DNA from 4 places in the Staphylococcus sp. SUC_1.2 genome. Region 2 is predicted to be linked to each of the others. Evidence: riboswitches for the same ligand, from Rfam matches in the RefSeq annotation. Region 2 holds a riboswitch; each other region holds the start of a gene.
The links. A riboswitch is a leader RNA that binds a small molecule or an ion and turns the genes downstream of it on or off. The one in region 2 is predicted to bind thiamine pyrophosphate.

Region 1 (6,111 bases), on a different contig from region 2:
ACGGAAAAACAATGGCCCAAACCTTTACTCTATGTCTTATTGATTGTTGGGATCATAACTGTTGTTGATAGTTATATGATTGCCTTAAAAGATACACTTATTTTGGTTTCTCTACGTAATATTTTTATTGCTCTTATTTTAGTGACAATAGGAACGTATTGCTTATTTATATCATTGAGTGTTTTAGTGATAGATTGGCTTCAAAAGATTCCGAGTGTTTATTATCGACCTAAATATTTTTTTACTATTTCTGGTTTAAGTTCAAGAATGAATTCTAATTCTATTGGTTTGGCTAGTTTAACCATGCTATGTACTTTTCTTATTGTGACTCTAGGAATGAGCGTTGCTACATATCGTAGTGTAGACCAACGTGCGAATCATTTAATGCCAACACAATATCGTATTGAATTGAGTGGAGATGTGCATCATAGTACTACGAGCAAACACAAAGTACGTCAGCTAGAAAATGAGATTAAGAGACATGCTGATGTTGATGCTTTCAGAGAATATACAAGTGGAAGTGTTGCAGTCACTTATAAGAAGGGTTCATTTGTAAAGCGAGATAATGAGAACAGTCCATTGGATTTAAATAGTGTATATTTAATTGTAATGAATCAGAAAGATTACAATACAATCAATCATACGCACCTGCGACTGAAACATAATGAAATGGGAATATTAGCGAATCATTTCATGTTTCAAAAATTAGACCATATCAAATTAATGAATCAAACATTTAAAACAAATCAGTTAAAAGGTGATCATTTTTCATTTCCAGTTCCAGGTGCAGTCACACTTGTTACTCATAATGTAAATCAACAACGTCAATTGATTCATTATTATCAAACAACAGCAGATATTAACTCATACATTGCTTTTAATCTTAAAACAAAAGATACACAATCCATAGACCATATTGAGTCTCAATTAATGAAACAATATGATATTCAAATTGATAAAAAAGATGAATTAAATAAGGAAATGTTTGATATTTATGGTGGTCTCATTTTTGTTGGAACTATTGTTTCTTTAGTCTTAATGATTGGCACATTTACGATGATGTATTATAAGAATATTGCTGAGGGATATGAAGATCGAAAAAACTATCGAATTATGCGTCAAGTAGGTTTAGAAGAAGAACGAATTAAATCTGTTATTAATGACCAAGTAGTTATTATTTTTACTTTACCTATTATAATATCTATGATACATGTACTATGTGCTTCTAAAATGATTTATACTTTGCTTGGTATTTTAGATGTTAATGATATAAAATTATTTTTAACAACTTATATCGGTGTCTTAGTGTTTGTAATGATAATCTATGCTTTGATGTATGTAATGACGTCTCGTGTATATTATCGTCTCATTCATCGTTGATATATTAGTAAAAAGAAATCCTCATTCTTATATATAAATGAGTGTAAGACTTTAGGCAGTAGGGTATAAGGATAAAAAAAGGAGGCGGAATAATGGTAAAACAATATGATGATACAACAAATAGAAATAGTAACAATAACATTAAACGTACAGGGGAACACGTTCTTACTTGGATAGGTGTTGCGATTCAAGCATTAGTTGCAATTATGTTTTTAATGATTAAACCCTTTATTGGTAATGCTGATTTTAAAGAACAAATTATTAATGAAACACAAAAACAAGGCAATGAGGTTTCTATAACAGAAATAAATAATGGTATGGATGCATTAGGTGGTTTATTTAATTTCTTTACATGGGGCGCGTTCATCCCATTAATTCTTGCAATTATTGGCGGTATTTTAATTAATAAAAAACCTAAACTTGCAGGTATCTTATTAATTATTGCAGGTATTTTAGCGATTGCTACAAACTGGATTAGTTTAATTTTATGGTTAATTGCTGGTATTATGTTACTTGTTCGTAAACCTAAGCATGACATGTATGGCAATGGCGGTTATAATGATCATTACAGAAGAGACCATCATGATGTAAATGCAAATAATAATGCATTCATTTTGAATGAAGAAGAAGAAAGACAACAACAACGTTATATTAAAGATCATTATTCAAATAAAAATCAAGCAGCGGACAATAATAATGAAAGATACCACGATACACACGTAAATGATTCAAATGATGACGACTATCGTGATCAACGTTATTCAAATCATAAAACGAATAAACGAAGTAATGATTTTATTCAAGATGAAGCAAGAAAGCTTCAAGAAGAAAAAGATAACGATCCATACAAATATTAATAATATGATATATAAAAGCGATGGTATTCCTAAGTTAATACCATCGCTTTTTACGTTAATTTCTACAATTTCTACTATATGGTTTGGATAAAATATATTAGATAAATGATTTTAATATTAAATTAAATCTAAGTGTTCTCTTAGTGTAGAACCTTTATACTGATGTCGATATAAGCCACGACGTTGTAATTCAGGTACAATGAGTGTAACCACGTCGTCTAAACTATCTGGTAAAGAAGGTGGCATTAAGTTAAATCCATCTGCAACACCCGCATTAAACCAGCGTTCCATTTCATCTACAATTTCTTTTGGCGTACCTATGAGTGTCAGATGTCCACCCCCCGCATTAAGGTAACTTAGCAGTTCTCTGACAGTAGGTTGCTTATCTTGAATAATTTCTAAGATGGTTTCATATCGACCGACGGGACCGTTAAACTCTTCTAAAGAAGGTAGTTTAGGCACAGGAGCATCTAATTCCCACTGACTACAGTCTTGTTGAATGAAAAAACTGAGTTGCTTTAAAGCGGCTTTGATAGGAAGTCGTTGATCAAGTTTTGCTTTCTTTTTCAATGCTTCTTCATGTGTATGACCTACATAAGTGACTAGTCCAGGAAAGACTTTAATATAACGCTTGTGGTCATGTTGTGCCATTTCACTATCTAAGCGCTCGCGATAACGTTTTGCTTGCTTCATATTCCAAGAAACAGAATATACTGCATCTGCATATTTTGTAGCTAATGCAATACCTTGTTTAGATGCACCTGCTTGCATCGCCACAGGTTTTCCTTGAATGCTACTTGGTGTTGTTAATGGTCCATGAACTTGAAAATATTTGCCATTGTGGTGAAGCGGTTTGATATTGCGATTTATCATTGTATGATGATGCCGATTTGGTTTGAAATCTTCAGTATGCCAAGAATCAAACAATCCATTCATGACTTGAGCAAACTCTTCTGCTTTCTTATAGCGTTCATCATGATTGGGTAGATGGTCCATGCTGTGATTTTGAGCTTCGGCATCTGTCATGGAAGTGACTAAATTCCATCCCACTCGTCCACCACTAATATGATCTAAACTAAGTAACTGACGTGCTGCAGTGAATGGATTAGAAAATGTACTTGAAATGGTAGGAACTAATCCAACATGTTGTGTGACTTGAGATATAGCAGTTAAGTTAATCAGTGGATCAAACCAAAAACTTGGCATAGAAGTATAGCTAGGGATAAAAGACTGATTATCTGCGAAAAAGACTACATCTAACAACCCTTTTTCAGATAACTGAGCTAATTCTTGATAGTATTGAATATCACCGATACGTTCAATACTTGAATTGGGAAGTTGCCAAGCAGCTTGATGATGACCACATCCATAGATTAATACACCGAGATGAAGTTGATGTTGATGAGTCAATTTAATTTCTCACTCCAATGTTCATTTTATTTCTATTCTAAGATAAGGAAGACCAGTTATATATTAATTCATGGTTAAACCACCATCGACAGTAATATTTTGACCAGTCATACCATCTGCTGCTTCGCTACTTAAATAAGCAACCATATTAGCAACATCTTGTGGGGTAGTCACTTTACGTAATGGCGTAGTCTGTGCAATTAAATCAAAAACGTCTGGTGTAGTGACGGCACTAGCATCAGTTGTTTTAAGCAATCCTCCTGACACTACATTAGCAGTAATACCATATTGCCCTAATTCGGCTGCAATATTACGTGTGAACCCAATCAACCCAGCTTTAGCTGTTGTGTATTCATGATATGGTACAACAGGATGTTGATATAAGTTTGTGCCAATACTTACAATGGTGCCAGAACCACGCTCTATAAATTGTGGAATGACACTTTGAGTAACATTAAAAGCGCCTTTTAGTGTACCATCAATTTGTTGTTGGTAGTCTTCCCATGATAAGTCTTTAAATGCCTTTTGCGCATTTGGATCAAATTTAAAATTAACTAATGCATTATTGACAACAATGTCAATTTTTCCAAAATGATGTGTTGCCTCATTAACTAAACGATCGACTTCGTCACGTTGTGTGACATCTGCTTGTAAAGCAATGGCATTTTCACCAATCTCATGTGCTAATTGTTCAGCTGCTTCACGACTTTGATTGTAATTAATGATAACTTCAAATCCTTGTTTAGCTAATGTTTTTGCAATGACCGCACCTAAACCACGGCTACTTCCAGTTACTAATACTGTTCTCGTCATAAATATCGTGCCTCCATTTACTTCATTTACAGCAAAAAAATATGCAACCTTCACATTAGGAAAGTTGCATTAAAATAGATATATCATTATTGAGAACAGTTTGACACATCTCAACAGGTTATCTTATTTTATACGACACTTTCCTACGCTAGTATAAGCTAGTTCAGGTTCAAAGGGTTTGAGGTTACACCTCATCTCAGTTTTAAAACACCCCTAGTGCATATGATTTAACTATAGTTTCACTTTATGACTTCTATTATGAGAAGTCAAGCGCTTCCATATAATATTCAACAACATAAAAAATATCATCAAATTTAAAGATAATATTTTATATAATTTATTTATATAATAAATTTAAATATGATAATTGAAAATTAGATATTCTGTGTTTAAAATAAATAAGGCACAAGACATGTACATCATAGAATAGATTAGTTATCCAACGTTAAATGAAAGTTTAACGTTTTTTTATTTTAAAAAATAAGGAGATCGACATTTATTATGAATTGGTTAGCAATTATTTTATTTTTAGCCGTTGTTATTGGAGTCAGCCTTTATGCATTTTGGCGTTCAAGGAAAATAAAGACTGATAGTGCAGGTGGCTATTTTATGGGAGGCAATAGTTTAACAGGATTTACGATTGCCTCAACAATTATTATGACCAATCTATCTACAGAACAAATTGTAGGACAGAATGGTCAAAGTTATGGCAAGGGTATGGAAGTTATGGCTTGGGAAGTCACAGCTGCTGTAGCCGTTGTCTTACTTGCATGGATATTCTTACCCAAATATTTAAGGTACGGTGTGGATACCATTTCTGAATTACTTGAAATGCGTTATGGTACCTTTACTAAACGCTTCGTTTCTATATTGTTTATTTTTACTTATGTTGTGTCATTTTTACCCGTTGTCTTGTATTCTGGTTCATTAATTTTTAATAAAATGTTTAATATTGGGAAATACTTAGGAGTAAGTGATGCAACAGCAACAATTATTATTGCATTTGTCATTGGTGCAGTAGGTGTTATCTATTTATTCATTGGTGGTTTATCACTGAGTGCATTTAGTGATTCAATCTATGGTGTCGGATTAATTATAGGTGGTTTGATTATTACAATTTTAGGTTTACATCATTTAGGTGATGGGAATTTTGTAAAAGGATTCGACCATATGGTCCAACGTACGCCTGAAAAACTAAACGCTTTTGGGGCCATTGATTCAGATGTTGTTCCATGGCCAACGTTATTCTTTGGTATGTTTTTTAATAATTTATTCTTTTGGTGTGCGAACCAAATGATTGTACAAAAAGCATTAGCTGGTAAGAATTTAAAAGAAGCACAAAAAGGTGCGATATATTTAAGTTTATTTAAAGTATTTGGTCCTATTTTTACGGTGATTCCTGGTGTTATTGCATATAATTATTTCAATGGGGGTATAACATCTAATGATAATGCTTATCCTGCATTGATTCAGGCGATTTTACCTGATTGGGGCTATGGTCTATTCGGAGCAGTTATTTTTGGAGCCATATTAAGTTCATTTGTTGGATCATTAAACAGTACAACAACACTCTTTACTTTAGACTTTTATAAACCTATTTTTGGTAAGCGTGCTTCAGATCAACATATTGCACGTGTCGGTCATATCGCGA
Region 2 (6,111 bases):
ATACTTTTTCTTTAATTCACTTTCCGTAGATTGAGACATTTGATTTCACTCCTGTATGGGAAATTTATTGGATAATAAGCAGAGTCATAAAACCGCTTACATAAATTATCGTTAAAAAGCATCACTTTTTCAACAGTGATGCTTAAATTGTTGTAAATTTGATTTGAAAGTAAAAGTAATGTACTTATTTAGCGTTATTTTTTTTGAAGAATAGACGATAGAGTACATATAGAATAATAATGATAAGAATCACATACATAAAGTAAGAATATGTATGAATACCAGACATTAATACGTCGAAACTATCGCTAAGAAGACGACCAAGTAAAATTAAGGCAAAGTTCCAAATCGTTGTACCTAGTAATGATAACATCGTAAATGTTGCAACGTTCATTTTATTGATACCTGCTGGAATAGTGATTAATACACGTAAAACAGGAATGAAACGACATAATAGCACTGCCCACGCACCATAACGTTTAAACCAGTCGTTAGCACGTTTCACATCATTTCCTTTAAGTTTGAACCATTTACCATATTTATCAACAAATCGATAAATACTTTCTTCTTTAATTAAACGACATAAATAATACAAAATAAGTAAACCAATAAATGAAGCGATTGTTGAAATAATAAATAAAACTAAAATTGAAAGACCTGATTTAACTGACATTAAACCTGCAAATGTTAATATAATTTCAGAAGGAACAACAGGTAAGACATTTTCTAATAAAATAAGAATAAAAATGGCTGCATAGCCCCATTGGCCTATAAAATTGGTAATAATTTGTTCCATTATAAAATTAAAAATTCTCCGTTATTAAACATTACTCGAATAAAAAATTCATAGTAAATTCATTATATAGGAATTTACTATGAATTGCTTGTTATAACATTATATGGATTGTACAACTTATTTTAAGGCCTTTAAATATTGATGATACAATTGTTCTGCTTCATTATCATCTTCAACGCCATAAACATTCATTCTACCATCTTTGAATAAGGTGATTTCATAATTACCGTCTTTAATTAGTTTTGCAAATGAGGTTGATTTTACAATATCACCTGGGAAATGTTCAGCATAGTCAAAAGCAGTAGGTTGATATCTAAATAAATAGGTTTTTCCACATAAGCTTTCAATCTTCTGTTGTTGTTTCGTTTCTAATAATTCGTAATGAGCTTTACCACATACGTCACATTCAGCATCTTTTAAAACATCGATATTCATTGCTTTATAATCAATGTTAAATGCATCAAGAGTAATTAACTTATGAGAAAATCCATGACCAGATAAATAACGAATCGCTTCTGTGACCTCATAGCTTGCTACTTGTGTAATCACAGGTGGTAATACGCCGTTAATAGCACAACTCTCTGCACTGGTTGGAATTTGTTTTAATAAACATTTCAAACAAGGTCCTTTGAAATCAATGCCGTAAACGGTACCTTTACTGCCTACAGCAGCACCATACACCCACGGAATATGATGTTTGTGACAGGCTTCATTAATAAGATAACGAATTTTGAAATGATCCATACCATCAATGACAATATCAGGATTGACGGCTTTTAAAATATCCTCAATAGTTGTAGAGTCAATTTCTTGATAATAAGTTTGAACATTTACATTTGAATTAATGTGTTCAATCTTTTGTTTAACTGCGTGAACTTTAGGGACCATATGATGAGCATCATCTTCAGTATAGAGTGCTTGGCGATGTAAATTAGATAATTCAACGATATCCATATCGACAATGGCTAAATGATGTGCACCCATACGTGCTAAAAGCTCCGCAACGTGACTTCCTAACGCGCCTGCACCAAGTATTAAAATGGTTGCATTGGAGAGGGCAGTTTGGCCATCCTCTCCAAATGCATGGTAACGCAATTGACGGTTATAGCGTTGCATTATAAGAATCCTAAACCTTCAGTAGGGCTTGATGCTTGGGCTGTATATTTTACTGGAATACGTCCTGATTCATATGAGAGACGACCTGCATGAATACCAAGTTTCATTGCTTCAGCCATTTTAACAGGGTCTTTTGCACCTGAAACTGCAGTGTTTAAAAGAATAGCATCAGCGCCTAATTCCATCGCATGACACGCATCTTTTGGTGAACCAATACCAGCATCCACAATAACGGGAACATTTGAATTTTTAATAATGTAACTTAAATTAAGTTGGTTATTAATACCACGTCCAGTACCAATTGGAGAAGCAAGTGGCATGACAGCATGAACACCTAATTCTTCTAAACGTTTCGCTAATACGACATCATTAGAAATGTAAGGACATACGATATAACCTTTTTCTAATAACACTTTACATGCTTCATATGTTTCAAATGGATCAGGTAACAATGTTTCATCGTCACCAATCACTTCGACTTTAATCATGTCACATACGCCAGCATGTTTTGCAATTTCAGCGATACGAATCGCTTCTTCAGCAGTTTTAGCGCCGGCTGTATTTGGAAAAGTAATAAAGTCTTTAAGATTAATATTTGCTAATGGATTAGGTAAGTTTTTATCATATAAATTCATACGTCTTACAGCAAAAGTCAGCACATTCGCTTCTGCTGCTTCAATCGCTTTTGTTTGCGTAGCTTCATCTTCAAATTTTCCTGTACCTAATAATAAACGAGATTTAATTTCTAATGGTCCAATGTTAAACATTTTATCCGCCTCCAACAAATTCTAATAATTCTAATCGATCATCTTCACGTACTGTATGTTGATCGTAGTCTTCTTGTTTAATTAAAGTTTTATTATGTTCGACAATGACACGTTTAGGATCTAATTCAAGAGATTCAAGTACAGATGTAATAGATTGTTCTGAATCAAAATTGAATGTGTCCCCATTAATGATACACTTCATGATTTAACCTCCTTGAAGCACTAAATGATTCATATCGACGCGGTTTAACACCGGTGAGTATCCAATTGGCGATATCACGACCAATAATAGGCGAAAGTAAAATACCGTTACGATAATGACCAGAAATCACATATAAATCTTCATCAATACGGTCCATTATCGGTATTTCTCCTTCAGTATATGGACGGACACCAGACCATTGTTTAATGACTTTGCCGTGTGCGAGTTCTGGTATACGTTCATTTGCAAAGTGGTGTAACCAAGAGATACCATCGTCTGTATTACCAACTGAATAGTTATCAAACTCGCTTGTGGCACCAATTAAGAAACGATTTGGATATTTTGGTACGATGTAACAGCCATTGGTCATAAATACGGTTTCTTTTAAATCCAAATGATCATTTTCAATCAGTAAGACTTCACCTTTTACACCGACTACATCTCTAGGTAATGAGTATTGATTTAATAATTTAGATGTCCATGCGCCCGCTGCCACAATGACTTTCTTAGCTTGTAATGTGCCTTGTGACGTTTCAACATCGTAGTACCCATTTTGGCGATGAACAGATTGTACCTCTGTATTAAAATATCGCTTAATTTGACGTTGCTTTAAAGATGTAAATAAAGCTTTAGTGTAGTGATTGGCATTAATTTGTCCATCTTGTGGAATGTAAATAGCCATTTCACTTGATGTTACTGTACCATTCGTTAAATCAGTAAGTTCCTCATCTGAAAGAACAATGACGCTAGAATCTAAACCGCTTAAAAATTGATACTGTTTTTCTAAACTTTCAACATCTTCAGGACGATTAGCCACTTTAATTAATCCTGAATTTTGAAACTGAATATCAATACCTGTCTCATCTTCTAAATCTTGACATAATTGTGGAAAGAGACTTCGTGATTCAAGAGCAAGTCTAAATAAATCAGTATCTTTAGTAAATTCATTTTGAGCACCTAACATACCACCTGCTTTATATGATGCGTGTTTACCTGGCACGTCACGATCGATAAGTGCAATGTCAAGGTGAGATTGGCTTAATTGTCGCGCAATAGACATGCCAATCACGCCCGAACCTATGATTAAAACATCATGCATCTTTCAACCACTCCTTTCGCAACAGTTCAATTTGTTGTAAAGATGCGTTCATAAAAAAAGAAATCGCACAAATTCCTTTAAAACCACGAGGTAATTGAGGAATCGTTTTTTCAGTGATACCTCCAATGGCATAAATTGGAATAGGAATCTCTAACACACGTTGAATCTCTGCTTTTGATCGAGGCAATTGATTAGGTTTTGAAGGTGTCTTAAAAATGTGTCCAAAAAAAACATAATCAAGATCGTGTTCATAAGCTGCTTTAACAGATTCAATTGAATGTGTAGACATACTCACTTCAATCTCTGGATGTATGGATTTATAGCTAAATGCATCTTCATCCATTTCTCGAAAATGAATATGAGAGAGGTGAAGTTGTTCAAGTAAATGTACATCACTATGAATAATGATTTTTGATTTAGGAAATCCTTTTTCTATAAGTGATTTTAAAAATGAAGACAAGTCACTTGAAGACATGGGAGTACGAAACAATAACCCATCTATTCCATCCGAGATATCAAGAAAATGTTGTAAATCATCATTGGTTAAATCTTTATATTTCGTTATCGCTATAAAAATGAACACCACTCCTTAGTAAACAAAAAACGCTATTTCCCTGCAGTAGGGAAATAGCGTTTTGCTTAACTTTACGATATTCTAGTCGCCACTTTCCTACGCCAGTACAAACTGGATCAGGTTCCAGGAATTATAAAGTTCGTTCTTTACTCTCAGCCTTAAACAAAGGCACTTCCAGTGGATCGTTTATTCAGTTGTGTTTAAAATAAACATCAGCATTTTTGCTTTATTTTTATTCTACAACCTTTTTTAATAGAGTTCAAATACAAAAATAAATTAGATTTATAGTAATATACTTTTTAATCAAGAAACCACGTTTTACATAACATTGAATTGAAAATACATGCTACCCCTCTTCTTACTATCGTTTTCTTTTTATAACAGACGGGTAAAACGTTATAATTATATTTGGAAGGTGATTATATGATTATTATTAATGCAAAGCTTAAAATCAAAGAAGATGTGCGTAATGACTATTTAGATTTAATGAATAAATTAGTTCAAAGTTCACGTCAAGAACCAGGAAATACATTTTATTCACATTATGAAGATGTAGCAGAACGCAACACATTCGTTGTTGTTGAAAATTATAAAGATCAAGAAGCGGTTCAAGCACATAACCATTCAGATCATTTCAAAGCATTTAGTGAAAATATTGGAAAATATGTCGCTGAAGAACCTGTCATTAATGTAGCAGAAACAAAATAATAACTAATAATTAAAAATTTAAATGGATTTGAGAAAATTAATAGCTTCCTTAGAATTAGAGCAACTAGAAAATTTAATTTTCTATAATTTAGGGGAGCTATTTATTAATAGAAAATGGAATTTTTGAGTTTTCAGAATTAGAGAATGCGCCTTTAGTACCAAATGGTGTATATAAAGGTGGAATTAAAGGTAATGTTGGAGATGACCCTTTTAAAAAATTATTTAATGTTGGAAATGCTGGGGGAATTCGAACTAAAATTTCTAAAGACGGAAATATTGCTTATATTGTGATTATTTCTAATAGTAGTAATTCGGATATATATCCAAATAATTATAATGATGATACTTCAATACTTACTTATTATGGAGATCAAAAAGATTCTAATAAGGATGCTATTGATACTAAAAAAAGAGGAAATAAAAATCTTAAATATTTATTTGATTTAGTATATGGGAAATTAGAAGAAGATATAAACCCATTTCCAGTTTTTTATTTTGAAAAAATTGGAAATCAAGGACGTAATTATATTTATAAAGGATTAGCCTTTCCATATGTAAAAAATTTAAAATATGAAGAAGTGTGCCAAATTAAGAGAAATAATAACATCAGTAATTATCAATTTTTGTTTACTATAGATAATTCAGAAATAAGTACAAGAAATTTTATAGAAGATTTATTAAGAGATTCTCAAAATTTTTATAATGCACCGAATAATTTTAAGAACTTTGCAGAAGACACAACTCAATTTAAATTGAAAATTGAAACATCTTCTTTACATACTAAATATTTAAATTTATTTTTGAATAATTATGTGAAAACTTCAGAAATAATTAGAGATAGTAAAGTTA
Region 3 (6,111 bases), on a different contig from region 2:
AAATAAAGGTAAAATTGCATTATTTGCTGGGATTGATAAATGTAGATTTAAAAAACAAGTGACACCTGGTGATACTTTAATGTTAGAAGTTGAAATTACAAAAATTAAAGGTCCTATTGGAAAAGGTACAGCAAAAGCTACTGTTGATGGACAACTTGCTTGTAGTTGTGAACTTACTTTTGCTATTCAAGATGCGTAATTAAAATAAGAGTAGTAGCGAAATCATTCATTTCGTTACTACTCTATTTTTATCTTTCAAATTTTTCTTCTTTTAATTTCGGTTTAGATTGCATCATTCTGTTAAATGTAATTTTTAATTCTTCTCCAGATAATCCTTCATCAATAAGTTGTTCTAATAGTGTTTCTGCGTATACCTGACGGTGTGTATAAATATGACACTCGAAAATAATTGATATTTTCCTTTCAAATAGAGAGATATGTTTTATTGTTGCATCAAACAATGCTGGATCGTTAGAAGGTCTAGTAATCACTACTCTGATATCTAATACTGTTTGTGATTCATAAAATTTTTGCATGATATCATAATGTGTATCTGAAATTACAATTTCTAGGAGCCAACCTGTACCACTATTTTCTTTATTTATAATAACACCATCATAAAGTTCAAATTCTGAAATCCTGTTATCATCGCTTACTATTTGGAATCGAACTGCTTTAAAAGTCTTCATAACATGTCTCCCATACTCTTAAACATTTTTAAATTATATGATTATTGTTTTTTTGTTAAATAAGTCGTCTCATATCTTAATATTTTTCTTAAATATATCAGATATTAATACTAAAAAGGGAAGAAATCTAAAAAAATAGCTTTTTGACGTTATATTCAATTCTATTTAATATAACGATATAAGGAGGTGACACATGTTAAATAAGATAGTAATCGTTGGTCGTATGACTAAAGATGCAAAAATTTATGATAATGAGGAGGTGAAAATCGCAACGTTTAGTGTGGCTACTGAACGCAATTATAAAGATGAAAATGATGAAATAGCGTGTGATTATATATTTTGTAAAGCATTTGGTAAGATGGCTAGCAACATTGAAAAATATACTTCTCAAGGATCTTTAGTAGGTATTACTGGCCAAATGCGTTCTCGTAAATATGAAAAGGAAAAACAAACTCACTTTGTCACAGAATTATATGTTGAAACAATTAAATTTATGTCCCCTAAATTAAATAATGAAAAACTCTCAGATAGCTCACTAAATACAGACACTTATTCATTTGATAATCTCGAATTAATGAATATAAAATAAAACTCTCTATTTTTAATACTCCAAACCTTTCCAATTAATATAAAATAAGTCTTTCAATTATACTCAAATATACTCAAGAGGTCGGTATAAATATTCCGACCTCTTTAACTATGTATAAGACATTAGATACAACTCATTCATTGAATGATAAAAAAGACAGTGTATTTTTCTGAAATATTACAAAGTAATTACAGTTGGTTCTTTTATTATATATCTAATAAACACTGCCATTAAAGTGTTTATAGTATATATATAAGAAAAATTATTTACAAATCTATGTAATTTTAATGTAAAATAAGTATATTTTTTTTATTTCACTGTAACCTGCTAAGCTTTTTTAGATGTTAGAGTAGTATCCGTAAAATATTTAAGAAAACAAATGACTTAGGAGGATTATACTATTATGAAAAAGACAATTATTGCATCTTCATTAGCAGTAGGCTTAGGATTAGTAGCAGGAAACGTAAGTCATGCTGATGCAAGTGAAAATCAAATTAATAAAGAAAAATTAGCTCAATTAGCGGAATCTAACGATCAATCATTAAATCAACATCCTATTCAAGAAGGAGCTTATAATTACCAATTTAATTTAAATGGTAAAACTTATCATTTTTGGTCAGATGGAACATATTTTAAATGGGAATATTATCCATCAAACGGTTCAACTGTAAATAGTGCTAATCAAAATGTAGCTTCAACTCAATCAGCACAAAATGTATCTTTCCAAAATAATAATTATAATCATATAAATCAATCAGCTTCAACTTCAAATGTAAGTCAACACTATGCAAATGAAGCTCAAACACAACAAGCACCAAAAACAACACAAACTAAACAAGCAACTCAAACACAACAAGCACCTGCTAATGCAACTACAAATCAACCTAAACAATCAACAAGTGGTTCATCTGTAAATGTAAATAGTCATTTACAACAAATCGCTCAACGCGAATCAGGTGGAGATATTCATGCCATCAACCCTTCTTCTGGTGCAGCAGGTAAATATCAATTCTTACAATCTACTTGGGATTCAGTAGCACCAGCACAATATAAAGGTGTATCACCAGCACAAGCACCTGAAAGTGTTCAAGATGCTGCGGCAGTAAAACTTTATAATACTGCAGGTCCATCTCAATGGGTTACAGCGTAAAACTTAATAAATAATTTACTAGTGCCTGAGACAATATGAGTTGTCTTAGGCATTTTTATATATATTGATAGTAATGACTGAATTTAGAAAGATTTCTGTACTATTCTTTATTTATTATATTTATAATAATAGTTGTATGAATTAAACTTATTTCAATGAATATCTTTTTTATTTGAATTATAACAATGGTTTTGTTATGGTTAAATTAAACTAAAGACTACTAGGGGAGCCATGGAACATGGCTGAGATGAAGCATTCAGACCCTTATAACCTGATTTGGTTAATGCCAACGTAGGAAAGTAGTAATACATATTCATTCATTCTATTTTTTTGAATATTGACTACATTTCTACGTTGAAATGTAGTTTTTTTATTTAAGGAGGAATAGTTAATGAGTTTTTCAGATGAATTAAAGCAAGCGTCAAAGCCAATTATTGAAGAGATTTATAATGATGGTTTTATTCAAGATTTATTAAAGGGAAAATTATCAAAACAAGCAGTACGCCAATACTTACGTGCTGATGCTTCTTATTTAAAAGAATTTACTAATTTATATGCTTTACTTATTCCTAAAGCACCTACTATGAAAGAAGTGAAATTCTTAGTAGAGCAAATTGAATTTATGTTAGACGGCGAAGTAGAAGCCCATGAAATTTTAGCGGACTATATTAATGAACCTTATGAAGAAATTGTAAAAGAAAAAGTGTGGCCACCTAGTGGAGATCATTACATTAAACATATGTATTATCATGCTTATACACACGAAAATGCTGCATACACTATAGCTGCAATGGCACCATGTCCTTACGTATATGAAGTGGTTGCTAAATGGGGATTAGAAGATTCAAATCTTAATAGAGATGCACTTACTGCTAAGTGGTTTGATTTTTATAGCACTGAAATGGCACCTTTAATTGAAGTATTTGACCGTTTGTTAAATGAACTTACAGAACATTGTACCGAACAGGAAAAAAGAGAAATTAAAGAAGCATTTTTACAAAGTACTGTACATGAACGTCACTTCTTTAATATGGCATACATTGATGAAGAATGGGATTTTGGAGGAGCAAATCATGAATAAACCTAAGATTGCGTTAACAATTGCTGGTACTGACCCTTCTGGTGGCGCAGGAGTTATGGCAGATTTAAAATCATTCCATGCTTGTGGCGTATATGGAATGGCTGCTATTACAAGTATTGTGGCTCAAAATACTAAAGGAGTTCAACATATCCATAATCTAGAAACTAGTTGGGTTAAAGAACAATTAGATAGCGTATTTGATGATGAATTACCTCACGCAATTAAGACTGGAATGATTGCTACACATGAAACGATGGAACTGATTCAAACGTATTTAAAAAATCATAGCAATATTCCCTATGTTATCGATCCAGTTATGCTAGCAAAAAGTGGTGATTCCTTAATGGATGATGAAACAAAAAAACATCTTCAGAAAACGCTCTTACCATTAGCGGATGTCGTTACTCCTAACATTCCAGAAGCTGAAGAAATTACTGGCTTGAAAATTGATACTGAAGATAATATTCGTAAAGCAGGTCATATATTTATAAATGAAATAGGAAGTAAAGGTGTAGTAATTAAAGGCGGTCATTCTGCTGATTTAAATAATGCTAAAGACTTTTTATTTACTAAAGATGATGTCTATACTTTTGAAGAGAAGCGATTTAATACGCCACATACTCATGGTACAGGTTGCACATTTTCAGCTGTTATCACAGCCGAACTAGCTAAAGGTAAAACAATTTATGAAGCTGTAAAAAAAGCTAAAAAATTTATTTCATTAAGTATTGAACATACACCTGAAATCGGTCAAGGACGCGGCCCGGTAAACCATTTTGCTTATATGAAGAAAGTAGGTTTAGACGATGAATAGTTTAGAAAAGATAAGACAAGAGAATCCACTAGTAGTCTGTTATACCAATGATGTGGTTAAAAACTTCACTGCGAATGGACTCTTGAGTATTGGTGCAAGTCCAGCAATGAGTGAAGCTCCAGAAGAAGCAGAAGAGTTCTATAAAGTAGCAGGGGCACTGCTTATAAATATTGGAACATTAACTAAAGCAAATGAAAAAGATATTTTAGAAATTGGAAAAATTGCTAATCAACAAGGTACACCCATTGTATTTGATCCAGTTGCTGTAGGCGCATCAACATATCGTAAACAATTCTGTGAAACTTTTCTTTCTGAAATAAATGTTTCTGTGATTAAAGGAAATGCATCTGAAATTCTTACTTTAGTAGATTCAAATACTACAATGAAAGGCACTGATGGGGAAACAGACTTAGATGTAGTGACAATTGCTAAAAAAGCTTATGAAAAATATCAAACAGCAATTGTTATTACAGGTAGAGAAGATGTTATTATTCAAGATAATCAAATTGTCAAACTATCAAATGGTTCTCCATTACTGGCAAAAATCACAGGCGCTGGTTGTTTATTAGGCGGTTTAGTTGCTGGATTTTTATTTAGAAATACACATCCATCATTACAAGTATTAGAAGAATCAGTAAGTTATTATAATATTGCCGCAGAGATTGCTGAAAAAAGTGAAAAGGTTAATGGACCTGGAACATTCTTATCTCAATTACTTGATGAAATGTATCAACTTAACTATGATACTTATAAACAATTTGTAAAACGTGAAGAGGTTTAAATATGTTTGATTCAAAAAGTTTACAAGTTTATTTTATATGTGGAACACAAGACATCATCGGTGATCAAAACATTAAAGATGTTTTAAAAGCAGCATTAGAATCAGGAATTACTTTATTTCAATTTCGTGAAAAAGGACCAAATGCTTTAGTAGGGAATGAAAAAGAAGCCTTAGCTAAGGAATTGAAAACACTTTGCCATGAGTATAAAGTACCTTTTCTCATTAATGATGATGTGGATTTAGCTGAAAAGATTGATGCAGATGGTATACATGTAGGTCAAGATGACGAAATAATTGCTTCTTTTGCTAATCGTTTTAAAAATAAAATTATAGGGTTAAGTGTAGGAAACGTAAAGGAATATCAACAATCAGATTTAGAACACGTAGATTATATAGGTGTAGGTCCAATGTATGAGACATCTTCAAAATCTGATGCAAGTGCCCCTGTAGGCCCTGAAATGATTGCAACATTAAAAAATATTAATCCAAGCTTACCTATGGTTGCTATAGGTGGTATTACTGAAGATAATTGTGAGCCTATAGCTAAAGAAGGCGCTGATGGTGTGTCAGTTATTTCGGTCATTACACATAGTCAAAATATTGACAAGACTGTTAATAAATTAAAGCACTATTTCAAATAAATATCTCTTTTTTTTCAGTTTTTGTTTTCTAGTACACCCTATCTATGATAAAATTATTTCTATGTGAATATATCAATAGAGGTGTAAAAATGAAGAAGAAAGCGCTACTACCTTTGTTATTAGGGGTAATGGTCTTTTTAGCTGGATGTGACTATTCCAAATCTAGTAATAGAAATGGATTTTTCTACAATACATTCGTTGAACCAATGGCTAAAATTTTACATTGGTTAGGCCATTCTGTTTTTCATGATGATTATGGTATTGCAATCATCGTTTTAGTATTAGTTATTCGTATTATCTTATTGCCTTTCATGCTATCAAACTATAAAAATAGCCATATGATGCGTGAAAAAATGAAAATTGCTA
Region 4 (6,111 bases), on a different contig from region 2:
GGTAATCCCATGACTTCTTCTATTTCATATTCTACGTTAGCTTGTTCCAATGTTTTCTTAATTACATTTTTAAATGCTTTTAAAGAAAAAGCACTTGAATTTGTACATAGTAGCAATGTACCATCTGGTGCTAAAACATCTAAAACACCATTAATTAAATCATCATAATTTTTTTGCACTGAAAAAGTTTTCTTTTTATTACGCGCAAAACTAGGTGGATCAATGACTATTGTGTCATATTGTTTTCCATGACGTGCTGCATAATTATAAAAATCAAATGTATCCATGACATAGATATATTGACTTTTAGGGTCTACACCATTTAACCCAAAATTTTCTTCAGTTAATGTACGAGAACGATTAGCTAAATCTACACTTGTTGTAACTTTAGCATTTTTAGATGCTACCACTGAAAACGCGCCCGTATAACTAAATAAATTTAAAATACTTCTATTTTCGGCAAAATAATCACGTAATTTTTTACGAACTTCTTTTTGATCTAAAAATATTCCTGTCATTAATCCATCGTTTAAATCAACATTGTAAAATGTAAAATTTTCTTCAATAACTATTGGAAATTCCGGAGTTTCTCCAAGTACATGTCCTCCTGTATACTCCGTATCTTTAAAGCGCATTTTTTCAAAAACTGATTCAAATTTAAATACTTTTTTTATTGCTTCAATAATTATATAACGAAACTTGTAAATTCCTTTTGAATACCATTGAATAAGTAGATGTCCATTGTAATTATCAATAGTTAAACCTCCAACGCCATCTCCCTCAGCGTTAAATAGTCTAAAAGCATTAGTTCCTTCTATATTATAGTAATACTCTCTTTCTTCTAGCGCTTTTTTAAATAAATTTTCAAAGAAAGTAATATTGATATCTTCTTCTTGGCTATATGTGATTACCCATCCTAATCCTTTATGTTGACGTCCTACATAAGCTGTTGCAATATATTGGTTATTTTCAGTAACTATATTAAACAAGTCACCTTCTTTTAAATGATCGTGTTGAAAAATATCTTCTTCTTCAACTAAAGGATATTGATTTAAATATTTAGTTTCTTTGCCTTTATTTAAAGTTGCTATTTTCATTTTAATTTCTCCTATTTTAATTTTTGTAACGAATCTATTGTAATCTACTCTACTATTTTAACAAATTTAAAATTCTTCACCTAAATATTAAATTAAAAAAAGAAGTGGAACACTGAATTCAAAAATGAATTCTGTTCCACTCCCTTACTCAGATTATGGTTTTTCTTTTAATTGCAACGAAAATGCTATAATTACAGGTATTAACATAATAATTAATGTAGGTGTAATAAATATTGAAAGTAATAGACCATGAATCATTATATTAATAAATTCAGTAAGCAATTTGAAGAATAGAATACTAATCATAAACAACTGTAAATAGTAAAATTTGCCTCTTAAAAAATGAGTAAATGTCGTCGCAATGTAAATGATAATAATAAAGAGTAATATTAACAGTGTAATCCATTCAATCACGTATTGAGTTTGTGATAATTCCCATTCTCCAGATACAAATAGAGCATTTCTATTATTAAATTCTATAAATGTAAATAAGAATAAGATAAAACCACAGAAAATTTCCACATATGCTGGTTTAATCCATTTAGGACGTCTCATCCACTTAGGAATATCATCTTCTTCTATATCTACGATATTTTTAAATTTACTTTTAAATTTATCGCGTTTAGATCTAATTTTATCTAAATCTACACTTCTTCTTGTCTTACGTGCATATTCTGATGTTTTATCTTGAAGTTGTTTAAAATGAACTTTTGATTGAGTCGAAACGTTTCCTTTTTGAGTTCTTGATAATTCAGGCTCTTCTTCCCCTAATTCTTCTTTTGTTAAAGGTAACGCACGGCGTAAGAATAAGAAATTCCAAATTGCCGCTTGAGCTAATAACCACATAATGATGAAGAATGTATTTACACTTAAAATATCAATAGGCTCAATCTCATTTGCATCGATTTTGCCATACAATGACAGTTGAGTAATCAAGTAACTTATTCCATATGAAATAATAATCCATAAATAATGAACTTTTCTATTTTCTTGATACAATTCATCTTTATAAACAATATATCCTGTATGAATCACAAATGGAATAATGAATATAATTGCCCAAAAACCATATACTTGAGTCATCAATGTAATTGTAATGAGGAAGTATAAAATACCAATAACTAAAAAGAAAATTGAGATGTCGTAATCGTATTTGGTTGTTCTAAATAACGTATATCCAATCAATATGACTAGAATACCAAATAGAATAATTATGACTGCACTTACAACTGGAAAGTTGCCTATGAATCTACTCATCACTCTAATTATTTCACTAAAAAATGCATTAAGAAAGTCCCATATATTATGTATTTTTAAATCAATTTTATCTTTATCTTTTAGTTTATGGATTAAAGGCAAATTGATTAAGATAATGAGACCTGTGAAGAGTGAAACGATACCGATCAAGTAACTATAGATAATCTCGGCGTGTTTCTTAAGAAAAGACATACAGTTCACCTCAAAATTAATTATATATGAACTTTCTATTCTTGTCTTTAATAAAAAATAAAATACTTCTCTAGACTGAGATGAAGTTTATTCTTTTATTAATTGGGTATATTAATTTTGTAAAGTAATCTATGAAAAAGGAGAGTTGTCCTATGACACATGAAGATGCAAAAAAAGCAAAAGAATATGAAGAAAAATTAAAAGAACAAAAAGAAGAAAAAACTGATGATATTGAACAAACTAAACAAGATGTTCAAAATACATTAGACTAATTTTCTTATTTATGTCATCATTAAGAATATTTAATGAATAAGCCTGAGACATACAAGCTGTCTCAGGTATTTTTAATATATTGGCTATCGATGGCTGAGTTGGAAATAAATCTATCCTACTTTCTTTCATTATTTTTAGAACTAATTACATTTTAATTGTTAAATATGTAAACTGTTTAATTATAATTTATTTTTAATTAAATATAGATTAAAAGCATCTTGACATCTACTATTAAAAGTCATACATTTAAAATAAATAAAATATAAATGCACTAGGGGTGTATAGCACTGAGATGAGGCTTAACCTCAAACCCTTTGAACCTGATCTAGTTAAAAACTAGCGTAGGAAAGTGTTAACTTAAATAAATCATGTTTTTAATAATCAATAGCATTTTTATTTAAATTTACGCACAACTTTTCTACGAAGGGTTGTGCGTTTTTTTAGGAGGAACTATTTTATGTCTAAAGGTTTAAAACTTTCAGAAATTCTAGTTACGGTGCTGATTGCTGTTATTTTTGCAATCATTTATAACTTATGGTGGTTGCCATATAATTTAGCTCAAGTAGCTGGTATACATCTAGAGCAACTTACATACGGTATTTGGTTTATGGCTGCTATTGTGGCTTACTTAATTATTCCTAAACCAGGTATTGCATTAATTGCTGAATTTGCTGCTGGTGCAGGTGAAACTATTGTTATGGGGAAATTTGATATTCCTACTATAGTATATGCCATTTTACAAGGTCTAGCATGTGAAGTTGTGTTTGCTATCTTTAAATACAAATCACGTTCTTTAATGGTAGCAATGTTAGCTGGTTTAGTAACAGCATTAGTATCTTTCCCTGTAGATTATTTTTACGGCTATCTAAACGAAGTTGCGGGTTGGAACTTACTACTTTTCATCATTTTCCGTGCTATTAGTGGTATTGTACTGTCTGGTATACTCTCTTATTTAATTGTAAAAGCCTTAGATCAAACTGGAGTAACTAAATTATTCCGTCCTGCCTCTCAAAAAGATTACGACAACTTATAAGGGGAAATGATTGTGTTAAAAGTCAAAAATTTACGTCTAAAATATCCAAATGGTGATCGAAAAATTTTCGATAATCTAAATATAGAAATTAAAGATAAAGAAAAAGTGCTTTTACTAGGTCCTTCAGGATCTGGTAAAAGCACATTGCTTAATGTCCTTAGTGGCATTGTTCCTAATCTTATAGAATTACCGATGAAATATGATGAACTAGACATTGATCCTAATTCGGGGGTTATTTTTCAAGACCCAGATACACAATTTTGTATGCCAAAAGTTTACGAAGAATTAGCTTTCGTCTTAGAAAATCAAAAAGTGCCAAGAGAAGACATGGATGAACAAATTAAAAAAGCACTTGCGTCTGTAGATTTAGATGTGGATAATTCAACTTTCGTAAATAATTTAAGTGGTGGTATGAAACAAAAGCTTGCTATCGTTGAAACGATTTTACAGAAAGCTGATACACTCTTTTTAGATGAACCTACAGCTATGTTAGATGTACAAGCAACTGCTGACTTATGGCAACGATTAATTCACTTATGGACTGATCAAACGGTATTAATTGTAGAACATAAAGTGGAACATATTTGGCATCATGTAGATCGAGTCATATTAATGAACTATGATGGAGAAATTATAGCTGATAATACACCTGAATACATACTCAAACATTGTGAATCGTTACTCACTGAATTTGGCGTATGGCATCCTCATGCTTGGGATTATGCACCTATTCGAAAAGATTTAACTCCCCAATATTCCAATACACTTTTTAAATTTCAAAACGGACAAATAATTCGTAGTAAAAATACACTATTTGAAGTTTCAGAACTAAATATTCATCCTGGAGAATGGATTACAATTACTGGAAAAAATGGAGCTGGTAAAACTACTTTACTCGAATCTATGATGCAATTAGTGAAATACAACGGTACAATGTTTTATGAGAAGCGATTACTGAAGAAAATTAAAGATGCTGCTCAAAATATGTATCTTGTATACCAAAATCCTGAACTTCAATTTATTACAAATTCAGTTTATGACGAAATTAATATTCATTATAATCATCTTGATAAAGCAAAATCGAAAGAAGAAACTGAGCATCTTTTGAAACTTTTACATTTAGAAAAAGTTAAACATCATCATCCTTTTGAAATATCTACAGGTCAAAAACGTCGATTAAGCGTAGCAACTGCTTTAAGTTCAAAAGCTGAAATTGTTTTACTAGATGAGCCAACATTTGGACTTGATAGTCATAATACATTTCAATTGATTAAGCTATTTGAAGAACGTGTAAAACAAGGACAAACTATCGTAATGGTGACGCATGACCCTGAAATTATTCATCGTTATCCAACACGTCGACTTGTCGTAGAAAATCATAAGCTTTTAGAAATGGCAGGTGAATCAAATGTTTGAACGTTGGAAAAAGCGTCATACACTTGTAGATGATGTAAATATTATTACGAAATTAATTCTTGGAGTTTTATTATTTATTTTTATCATTTTTGTGCATAATTTTGATTACATGATTTATATTACTTTATTAATGTTTATATTTTTATTATCTTTTAATGGTACAGCTTTTAAAGTCATTGCTGCATTTTTATCAGCAACCATTCTCTTTGCCTTGCTATCATCATTATTCATGATTTTATATGGTGATGGTACACATATGTTATTTGAATGGGGAATTATTCATATTAGTACTGAGAGCATTGTAAGAGGTCTTCACTTATCTTTAAGAACAATTACTGTTTCAATGTTTGGTGTGTTAATTGCATTAACATCGCAAATTGTAATGATTTTCTATAGTTTAATGCAACATTTAAAAGTAAAACCTAAAATCGCCTATGCATTTATGGCTGCTATTCGTATGGTACCACTTATTTTTACATCATTTATTCAATTAAGACGTTCTTTAAAAATGCGTTACCAAATGATTGACGCATCAAATTATAGAGGTCTTAAACACTTAAAACATTTACTCATTCCAGTGTTAAGTCAAAATATAAGACGTGCATATCAATTATCTGTAGCAATGGAATCCAAAGGCTTTAAAGACGGTCCTCGGACTTATTATTACAAAACACCATTTTCTTATAGAGACTTAATATTTATCGTTTGTATTATAGCCATTTTAATTATATCTTATTATTTTGCTCAATTTTTCCCAATTACTGGCATTACAGACGTTAGAAAATCACAATTATAATAGAAAGGACGTACTCTCATTATATAGAGATACGTCCTTTTTAGTTT

Region 1: it holds a riboswitch for thiamine pyrophosphate, as region 2 does, so the genes downstream of both, NR218_RS04210 (3-oxoacyl-ACP reductase) here and NR218_RS01535 (thiamine phosphate synthase) in region 2, are expected to answer to the same signal.
Region 3: it holds a riboswitch for thiamine pyrophosphate, as region 2 does, so the genes downstream of both, tenA (thiaminase II) here and NR218_RS01535 (thiamine phosphate synthase) in region 2, are expected to answer to the same signal.
Region 4: it holds a riboswitch for thiamine pyrophosphate, as region 2 does, so the genes downstream of both, NR218_RS06630 (ECF transporter S component) here and NR218_RS01535 (thiamine phosphate synthase) in region 2, are expected to answer to the same signal.

What each region holds. Positions count from the first base shown of each region.
Region 1 is NZ_JANJPM010000008.1:27,556-33,666, forward strand. Features, by position in the region: gene NR218_RS04195 (FtsX-like permease family protein) at 1-1,380, shown strand, start outside; gene NR218_RS04200 (DUF4064 domain-containing protein) at 1,473-2,237, shown strand; gene NR218_RS04205 (LLM class flavin-dependent oxidoreductase) at 2,355-3,647, opposite strand; gene NR218_RS04210 (3-oxoacyl-ACP reductase) at 3,711-4,460, opposite strand; TPP riboswitch at 4,584-4,685, opposite strand; gene NR218_RS04215 (solute:sodium symporter family transporter) at 4,962-6,111, shown strand, end outside.
Region 2 is NZ_JANJPM010000002.1:113,911-120,021, reverse strand. Features, by position in the region: gene NR218_RS01565 (fructose-bisphosphatase class III) at 1-39, opposite strand, end outside; gene NR218_RS01560 (DedA family protein) at 185-796, opposite strand; gene NR218_RS01555 (ThiF family adenylyltransferase) at 914-1,912, opposite strand; gene NR218_RS01550 (thiazole synthase) at 1,912-2,679, opposite strand; gene thiS (sulfur carrier protein ThiS) at 2,681-2,881, opposite strand; gene thiO (glycine oxidase ThiO) at 2,865-3,980, opposite strand; gene NR218_RS01535 (thiamine phosphate synthase) at 3,973-4,563, opposite strand; TPP riboswitch at 4,631-4,740, opposite strand; gene NR218_RS01530 (putative quinol monooxygenase) at 4,978-5,262, shown strand; gene NR218_RS01525 (HNH endonuclease) at 5,370-6,111, shown strand, end outside.
Region 3 is NZ_JANJPM010000012.1:9,688-15,798, reverse strand. Features, by position in the region: gene fabZ (3-hydroxyacyl-ACP dehydratase FabZ) at 1-199, shown strand, start outside; gene NR218_RS05650 (YwpF-like family protein) at 249-689, opposite strand; gene NR218_RS05645 (single-stranded DNA-binding protein) at 883-1,278, shown strand; gene NR218_RS05640 (transglycosylase family protein) at 1,682-2,428, shown strand; TPP riboswitch at 2,641-2,743, shown strand; gene tenA (thiaminase II) at 2,820-3,509, shown strand; gene thiD (bifunctional hydroxymethylpyrimidine kinase/phosphomethylpyrimidine kinase) at 3,502-4,323, shown strand; gene thiM (hydroxyethylthiazole kinase) at 4,316-5,104, shown strand; gene thiE (thiamine phosphate synthase) at 5,107-5,745, shown strand; gene yidC (membrane protein insertase YidC) at 5,835-6,111, shown strand, end outside.
Region 4 is NZ_JANJPM010000015.1:13,903-20,013, forward strand. Features, by position in the region: gene NR218_RS06615 (class I SAM-dependent rRNA methyltransferase) at 1-1,097, opposite strand, end outside; gene auxA (lipoteichoic acid stability factor AuxA) at 1,251-2,546, opposite strand; gene graF (glycopeptide resistance-associated protein GraF) at 2,699-2,818, shown strand; TPP riboswitch at 3,083-3,184, shown strand; gene NR218_RS06630 (ECF transporter S component) at 3,277-3,852, shown strand; gene NR218_RS06635 (ABC transporter ATP-binding protein) at 3,865-5,268, shown strand; gene NR218_RS06640 (energy-coupling factor transporter transmembrane component T family protein) at 5,261-6,064, shown strand; gene purD (phosphoribosylamine--glycine ligase) at 6,110-6,111, opposite strand, start outside.